Regions from separate parts of the Streptomyces sp. NPDC002701 genome, predicted to be linked through region 2. Evidence: riboswitches for the same ligand, from Rfam matches in the RefSeq annotation. Region 2 holds a riboswitch; the other holds the start of a gene.
What was found. A riboswitch is a leader RNA that binds a small molecule or an ion and turns the genes downstream of it on or off. The one in region 2 is predicted to bind glycine.
Positions count from the first base shown of each region.

Region 1: it holds a riboswitch for glycine, as region 2 does, so the genes downstream of both, gcvT (glycine cleavage system aminomethyltransferase GcvT) here and gcvP (aminomethyl-transferring glycine dehydrogenase) in region 2, are expected to answer to the same signal.

Region 1 is NZ_JBIAQL010000009.1:29,803-33,863, reverse strand. It holds gene ACFYXC_RS23740 (enhanced serine sensitivity protein SseB C-terminal domain-containing protein) at 1-123, opposite strand, end outside; gene ACFYXC_RS23735 (enhanced serine sensitivity protein SseB) at 377-1,162, opposite strand; gene ACFYXC_RS23730 (AAA family ATPase) at 1,203-1,871, opposite strand; glycine riboswitch at 2,080-2,194, shown strand; gene gcvT (glycine cleavage system aminomethyltransferase GcvT) at 2,340-3,485, shown strand; gene gcvH (glycine cleavage system protein GcvH) at 3,623-4,000, shown strand; gene glyA (serine hydroxymethyltransferase) at 4,015-4,061, shown strand, end outside.
Region 2 is NZ_JBIAQL010000010.1:283,171-287,231, forward strand. It holds gene gcvP (aminomethyl-transferring glycine dehydrogenase) at 1-1,984, opposite strand, end outside; glycine riboswitch at 2,166-2,261, opposite strand; gene ACFYXC_RS26050 (PRC-barrel domain-containing protein) at 2,365-2,712, shown strand; gene ACFYXC_RS26055 (DNA polymerase IV) at 2,860-4,061, opposite strand, start outside.

The DNA of each region.
Region 1 (4,061 bases), on a different contig from region 2:
CTGGCCGGACGACGGGGTCGCGAGGGCGCGCAGGAGCGCCTCGTAGGCGTCGTAACGCCCGGGCGTCACCTGGCGCAGCATGTGCTCGACCTGCCCGGCCGCGGCCGTGCCCGACGCGCTCACCTTCTACCGCCCCTTCGCGACATCCCTGACATACGGGTTCCCTTCGGCGGGGGCCGCATTCGCTTGAACATCGCACCACCCCGACCGAGCCATGAAACCAGCTTAAGTGGCGATCCCGACAGCACCGTTGCGCTCCGCCGGGTTCGGTGTTTCGAGCTCGGGACTCTCTGTGCGTCGTCGGGTGCGGGCCGTGTGTGGCCGGCCGCGCCGTTCCCCGCGCCCCGTTACGGGGCGCGCCCCGTAACGGGCTCCCTCAGAAGGCTCGGGTGTAGAAAGGGCGGACCTTGTCGCGGAGCCAGTCGGCGACCGGATCCTGGGCCACGTCCAGGAAGACCAGGCTCACCGGGTGGGCGACGGGGACCCGGCCCAGCGCCCGGCCCAGGGCGTCGAGCGGGAGGGTGCGAGCGCTCTCGTCCCAGTGGGCCGTCTCGATGCCGACGAACATCACCGTGTCGCCGCCCTCGATGCTCGCCAGACAGCGCCGGGCGCTCAGCACGATGCCGGCCGTGTCGAACTCCGCGGAGGCCGCGGCCAGGAAGTCCACCGGGTCGTCCTGCCAGTCGGGCTGGAAGAGCCGGACCCGGCCGCCGCTCGCGGGTCCGTCCAGTTCGGTCCGCCCGGCCCGGCACAGCTCGGCGACGGCCGGCGGGGGCAGCGGCACCCCGACCGTGCCGCCCGGGTTCAGCGCGATGCCCACCTGGGGCGGCAGACCGCGCGCGAACTCGACGGCGGGTGCCACCGTGTACGCCATGTGGTCGCCGACGACCTGCCGGAACTGCTGCTCGGAGGTGAAGACCGGCACGTACGCCTGCCCGCCGAGCTCGATCGTGGGCAGGTCGAGCGGGCCGCTGTGCGGGCCGCCCCCCTCGGGCAGCGGCACCCACAGGAAACTGCGCCCGACGGTCTCCACGATCCGGGCGCCCGTCGAGGGCGAGGGGGGAAGCCCCAGGGAGGCGGCGAGCACCTCCTCCAGCTCGTTGCCCGGCCACCCCGTGTGGGGGTGTGCCTGTGCCGGAATGTCGTGTGCCGGGAAATCCATGACCACCGCCTGCTCCAACCGCCGTGTGCGGTGGACGAGGTTAGTCGCCGAAGTCGATGCGCCGCAGGACGTCGGCCGCGGCCCGGTCGACGAGCACCGCCGAACCGCAGCCCTCGGGGAGGTCGCCCTTCTCCACAGAGCGCAGCAGCCGGGCGACCGCGCCTCGGTGGCGCGCGAACGCGTACCGCGAGACGCCGCGGCCCCGCTCGCGCTGGCCGTCGAGCGCCGTGCCGGGATCGACGTCGAGGAGCAGCAGGTGCAGGGTGCCGCCGCGCCTGCGGGCGTCCCGGGCGAGCCAGCTGCGCACCCACGCCTGCGTGCCGCAGTCGTGCACGACGACGCCCTCGCCGGAGCGCAGGGCCCGGCGCAGGCCCGCGTAGTGCGCGGCGCGGACGAGGGGCCGGTAGACCGCGTACGGCAGGAAGCGGGCGAGGCGGCCGTCCCAGCGGTCACGGGTGTCCTGGGAGTCGATGCGGCGGCCGGTCACCGCCCGGCGCATCAGGGTCGACTTGCCGCTGCCCGGCAGTCCCGTGACCACCACGAGGTCGGCCGCCCCGAAGCGCAGGCCGTGCGGGCTGTGACCCGCGCGCTCCCGCAGGTCGCGGACGACGGGCACCGGAAGCGGGTCGCACGCCTCCCTGGCCGGGGCGGGGGGCTGCTCGGGCACCGCGATGCCCGTGCCGGTCGCGTACGCCGTGGTCCTGTTCACCCTGATCGTCCTCCCCATGGGGTCGGGAGACCCATCCCCGTCGAGTGTAAAGAGAAGGTAATGCGCTGGTCCCCTCGTTTTCGTTCTTGTCCTGCCACAGCCCCGTCACAGATGTCCGTGAACCCGTCCGCCCCCTGTCCGGACACCACGCGCCCCCTGTGCGGCCGACGCGTGCAATGATGTGCCCGCCAACTGCATACCGGCCGCTTGAATCCGCGCGGGAGAGTTCCGGGAAGACGTACACGCAGGTGTACGGGTTCCCGGGCGCCGAAGGAGCAAGTCCCTCCCTTGAATCTCTCAGGCCCCGTTACCGCGCGGGCGAGGCACATCTGAAAAGCGGGCCGTCCCCTGCCAGCCAGGACGTCGGCTCCACCCAAGGTGCAAGTCAGTGACCACCGCGCTCGACCGGTGGCCGCGGCGAACCTCTCAGGTTATCGATGACAGATGGGGAGGAACGACATCGCCGTCATGCCCTGGGAGCCCACCGTGAGCAGCAACGCCCCCGCCGGACCGCGCCGTACGGCGCTCGATGCCCTGCATCGCTCGCTCGGCGCCACGATGACCGACTTCGCGGGCTGGGACATGCCCCTGCGGTACGGCTCCGAGCGCGACGAGCACCTCGCCGTCCGCACCCGGGCCGGTCTCTTCGACCTCTCCCACATGGGCGAGATCACCGTCAGCGGGCCGCAGGCCGCGGCCCTCCTCGACCACGCGCTGGTCGGCAACATCGGCGGTGTGAAGACCGGCCGCGCCCGCTACACCATGATCTGCCGGGCCGACGGCGGCATCCTCGACGACCTGATCGTCTACCGCCTCGCCGACACCGAGTACCTGATCGTGGCGAACGCCTCCAACGCCCAGGTCGTCCTGGACGCCGTCACGGAGCGCGCCACGGGCTTCGACGCCGAGGTGCGCGACGACCGGGACGCCTACGCCCTGCTCGCCGTACAGGGACCGGAGTCCCCCGGCATCCTGAAGTCCCTCACCGACGCCGACCTGGACGGGCTGAAGTACTACGCGGGCCTGCCCGGCACGGTCGCCGGGGTCCCGGCCCTGATCGCGCGCACCGGCTACACCGGCGAGGACGGCTTCGAGCTGTTCGTGGCCCCCGCCGACGCCGAGAAGCTGTGGCAGGCGCTGACCGGGGCAGGGGCCCCCGCCGGACTCGTCCCCTGCGGACTCTCCTGCCGGGACACCCTGCGCCTGGAGGCCGGCATGCCGCTGTACGGGCACGAGCTGACCACCTCGCTCACCCCGTTCGACGCGGGGCTCGGCCGGGTCGTGAAGTTCGAGAAGGAGGGCGACTTCGTGGGGCGCCGGGCGCTGTCCGAGGCCGCCGCCCGCGCCGAGTCGAAGCCCCCGCGGGTCCTCGTCGGCCTGGTCGCCGAGGGCCGCCGGGTCCCGCGCGCCGGGTACCCCGTCGTCGCCGGCGGCAAGGTCGTCGGCGAGGTCACCTCCGGCGCGCCCTCCCCGACGCTCGGCAGGCCGATCGCGATGGCGTACGTCGACGCGGAGCACGCGGCGCCCGGCAGCGCCGGGGTCGGCGTGGACATCCGGGGCAGCCACGAGCCGTACGAGGTCGTGGCGCTGCCGTTCTACAAGCGCCAGAAGTGACACCGGCCCCGGCGTGCCGGACGTAGCACCGGTCCGCCGGTGTCAGCAGTGAGACACCCCGTGACCTCGGGCACACTGCCCGGCCCCCATCGGTCCCCCCGCATCAGCCCTTCCCCGCGTACAGGAGAATTCAGGCCATGAGCAATCCCCAGCAGCTGCGCTACAGCAAGGAGCACGAGTGGCTGTCGGGCGCCGAGGACGGCGTCTCGACGGTCGGCATCACCGAGCACGCGGCCAACGCGCTCGGCGACGTCGTGTACGTCCAGCTCCCCGAGGTCGGTGACACGGTGACCGCGGGCGAGACCTGCGGCGAGCTGGAGTCGACCAAGTCGGTGAGCGACCTGTACTCCCCCGTCTCCGGTGAGATCACCGAGATCAACCAGGACGTCGTGGAGGACCCCGCGCTGGTGAACACCGCCCCCTTCGAGGGCGGCTGGCTGTTCAGGGTGCGGGTGGCGGACGAGCCGAAGGACCTGCTCTCCGCCGACGAGTACGCCGAATTCTCCGGATCCTGAGGACGCCTGACCTGATGACGCTTCTGAACACACCCCTGCACGAACTCGACCCGGACGTCGC
Region 2 (4,061 bases):
CGAACACACCGTGCGTCGAGGGGTACGTGATCATCAGCACGGACAGCTCGTCACGGTACTGCTCGATCTTGGCCCGCAGGTCCTCGACGTCGATCTCGCCGTCCCCGGCGGTCTTCACGACGACGACCTTCATACCGGCCATCACGGCGCTGGCCGCGTTCGTGCCGTGCGCGGAGGACGGGATCAGGCAGACGGTGCGCTGCTCGTCGCCGTTGGCCCGGTGGTAGCCGCGGACGGCCAGCAGACCGGCCAGCTCGCCCTGCGAACCGGCGTTCGGCTGCAGCGACACCTTGTCGTAGCCGGTCACCTCGGCGAGCTGCTCCTCCAGCTCACGGATGAGCGTGAGGTAGCCCTGCGCCTGCTCGGCGGGCGCGAAGGGGTGCAGCTGCCCGAACTCGGGCCAGGTGACCGGCTCCATCTCGGTGGTCGCGTTCAGCTTCATGGTGCACGAGCCGAGCGGGATCATGCCCCGGTCCAGCGCGTAGTCACGGTCCGCGAGCCGGCGCAGGTAGCGCAGCATCGCGGTCTCGGAGCGGTACTGGTGGAAGACCGGGTGGGCGAGGTACACGTCGGTGCGCAGCAGCGTCGCCGGCAACGTGTCCTCGGCCGCCGCGTCCAGTGCCGCCACGTCGCCGTCGACGCCGAACGCCGACCAGACGGCGGCCAGCTGGGCCCGCGTGGTCGTCTCGTCGCAGGAGAGGGACAGGTGGTCGGCGTCCACCAGGTGGAGGTTGACCCCGCCCCGGCGGGCGGCGGCGAGCACCTCGGCCGCCCGGCCCGGCACCCGCACGGTGAGGGTGTCGAAGTACGCCTCGTGGACGACCTCGACTCCGCCCGCCGCCAGGCCCGCGGCGAGTATCGTGGCGTACCGGTGGGTACGCCGCGCGATGGTCTGCAGGCCCTCGGGCCCGTGGTACACGGCGTACATCCCGGCCATCACGGCGAGCAGCACCTGCGCCGTACAGATGTTGCTGGTGGCCTTCTCACGGCGGATGTGCTGCTCACGCGTCTGCAGGGCGAGCCGGTACGCCTTGTCGCCGTCCGCGTCGACCGAGACACCGACGAGCCGGCCGGGCAGGCTGCGCGCGAACTTCTCCCGTACGGCCATGTATCCGGCGTGCGGCCCGCCGAAGCCCATCGGCACACCGAAGCGCTGCGTCGTACCGACGGCGATGTCGGCGCCCAGCTCACCGGGCGAGGTGAGGAGGGTCAGGGCGAGCAGATCGGCGGCGACGGTGACGACCGCGCCCAGCTCGTGCGCCTGGTCGACGACGGGCTTGAGGTCCCGTACGGCACCGGAGGCGCCGGGGTACTGCAGGAGCACGCCGTTGATGTCGCGCTCGGCGAGCCCGGCGGGGATGCCGTCGCTCAGGTCGGCGACGACGACCTCGACACCGGCGGGTTCGGCGCGGGTACGGATCACGGCGACGGTCTGCGGCATGGTGTCCGCGTCGATGAGGAAGAGACCCTTCTTGTTCTTCCCCATGCGCCGCGACAGCGCCATGGCCTCGGCGGCCGCCGTGCCCTCGTCGAGCAGGGAGGCACCGGAGGTCGGCAGCCCCGTCAGGTCGGCGACCATGGTCTGGAAGTTCAGCAGGGCCTCGAGCCGCCCCTGGGAGATCTCGGGCTGGTAAGGCGTGTATGCCGTGTACCAGGCCGGGTTCTCCATCACATTGCGCAGGATGACGGGCGGCGTGAAGGTGCCGTAGTAGCCGAGCCCGATCATGGAGTCCAGCACCTGGTTGCGGTCCGCGAGGGAGCGCAGCTCGGCCAGCACGTCGGCCTCGGTGCGCGCGCCCGGCAGGTCGAGCGCGTCGGCGTTCTTGATCACGTCCGGCACCGCGGCGGCCGTCAGCTCGTCGAGCGAGCCGTACCCCACCTGCGCGAGCATCTTGGCGCGGGCCTCGGAGTCGGGCCCGATGTGACGCTGCTCGAAGGGGATTCCCTGTTCGAGCTCGGAGAGCGGAATACGAGGGGCGGTCATGGCGGGGGCCTCCTGGTCTGACGACCTTCGAGGGCACCACGGTGTGGGGCCCGAGCGGCCTCCCCCTCTGTCATCGCGACCTGAGAGCTTCACCGGACCGCCGCGGGGCGCTCCGGTTTTCACCGTCGGTGAGAGCGGAGACCGTCGAATACTCGAACACCGCTCTGCTTTCCAGAGTGACCTCGTCCATGCGGTACGTGTGCCTGAGAGATTCCGGGGAGGAGTTGCTCCTTCGGCGCCTCCGTCGTGGTCCGGAGGACTCTCCCGCATGGGGTCAGCAGCCGTTGCCCAGCGTACCAGCGGGTTCCCTCGAGTGGCCGCCCTCCCCAAAGTGCTCTTTCGTAGTGCTTACGGATGAGTTGCGAGCAGCTGGAGGGACCGTGCAGACCGACATCGATCCGCGCAACCTGATAGGTCGCAAGGCGTTCGACCGCGACGGCACGAGGATCGGCACCGTCGACGAGATCTACCTCGACGACGCCACCGGCGTACCGGAGTGGGCCGCCCTGCGCACCGGCCTGTTCAGCCGGGACGTCTTCGTCCCCCTGGAGCCCAGCGAGTTCGTCGACGGATCCCTGCGCATCCCGTTCGAACGTGCCCTGATCAGAGACGCCCCGGACTTCGGCGTGGGCCGCCACCTCTCCCCCGAACAGGAACTCCAGCTCTACCACCACTACGGCCTGGACACAGCCCCGGCCCCCCCATTCCCCACCCAAGAACCAGCCTGACCCCAACCTCCAGGGACCCGGGGAACGGCGCAGCCTTCCACCTTCAGGGGCGCGGGGAACGGCGCAATCTTTTCAGGGGCGCGGGGAACTGCGCGACCAGCCACAACGAACCCGCACCCGCTCCACCCACCCTTCACCCACCCCCACCTACCCCTCTCCACCCCGCCCAGCCGACCCCACTTCACCCGCTCCCGGCGGAGCCCCCCGCTCAACCAACGGCAACGGCTCAGCCACCTCCAACGCAGGATCATCCACCCGAAACGTCTTCACCCGCCCCGGCCCGGAGAACGGCGTCTCGAACCGCACGGTCACCCGCCCCAGCCCACTCCCCTGCACCCACCCGTGCCCGAACTCGGCATGCCGAACGTCATGCCCCGCCCGCCACTGGCGCTCCACCACGGCCTCCGGCTCCTCGACGGCCTCCGCCACCTCCTCGGACTCCTCACCGCCGGCCAACTCCCCCGCCCCCTCCTCGGCAGCGGCCCGCGCCTGGGCGAAGAGGTCCTCCTGCGTGTAGTCGGCGAGCCCGGAGACCCCGACCCCCAGCAGCCGTACACCCCCCGTGGTGTCCACCGCTTCCAGCAGCCGCGCGGCAGCCTCCCGCACCACCGCGGGATCGTCCGTGGGCCCCCGCAGCGTCTCGGACCGGGTCAGTGTGGAGAAGTCGTACCGCCGTACCTTCAGCACGATGGTCCGCCCCGACAGATGTGCCGCCCGCAGCCGCTGGACACACCGGTCGGCGAGCCGCTGCACCTCCCCCCGGACCCGCACCCGGTCGTGGATGTCCACGTCGTACGTGTCCTCGACCGACACCGACTTGGTGTCCCGCTCGGCCACCACGGGCCGCTCGTCGCGCGCCAGCGCCATGGCGTACAGGGCGACCCCGTGCGCCTTCCCCAGCAGCCGTACGAGCTCGTCCTCGCCCGCCTCGGCGATCTCCCCGACGGTGCTGATCCCGCCCCGCCGCAGGTGGTCCCCGGTGGCGGGCCCCACGCCCGGCAGGATGCGCACGGACATGGGGGCGAGCAGCGCCCGCTCGGTACCCGGCTCGATCACCACGAGCCCGTCGGGCTTGGCCTGCTCGGAGGCGATCTTCGCGAGCATCTTGGAGGCCGCGAGTCCAACAGACCCGGTCAGCCCCGTGACGGCCCGGATGTCCGCGCGCAGCTGCCGGCCGGCCAGCAGCGCCGATCTCTCGTCCCAGGCCCGCTGACCGGCCTCCAGGTCCACGAACGCCTCGTCCAGGCTCAGCGGCTCCACCAGCGGCGACAGCTCCCGCAGCAGCCGCATCACCTGCTCGCTGATCTCCCGGTACAACCCGAAGCGCGGTACGAGGTACGCGGCGTTCG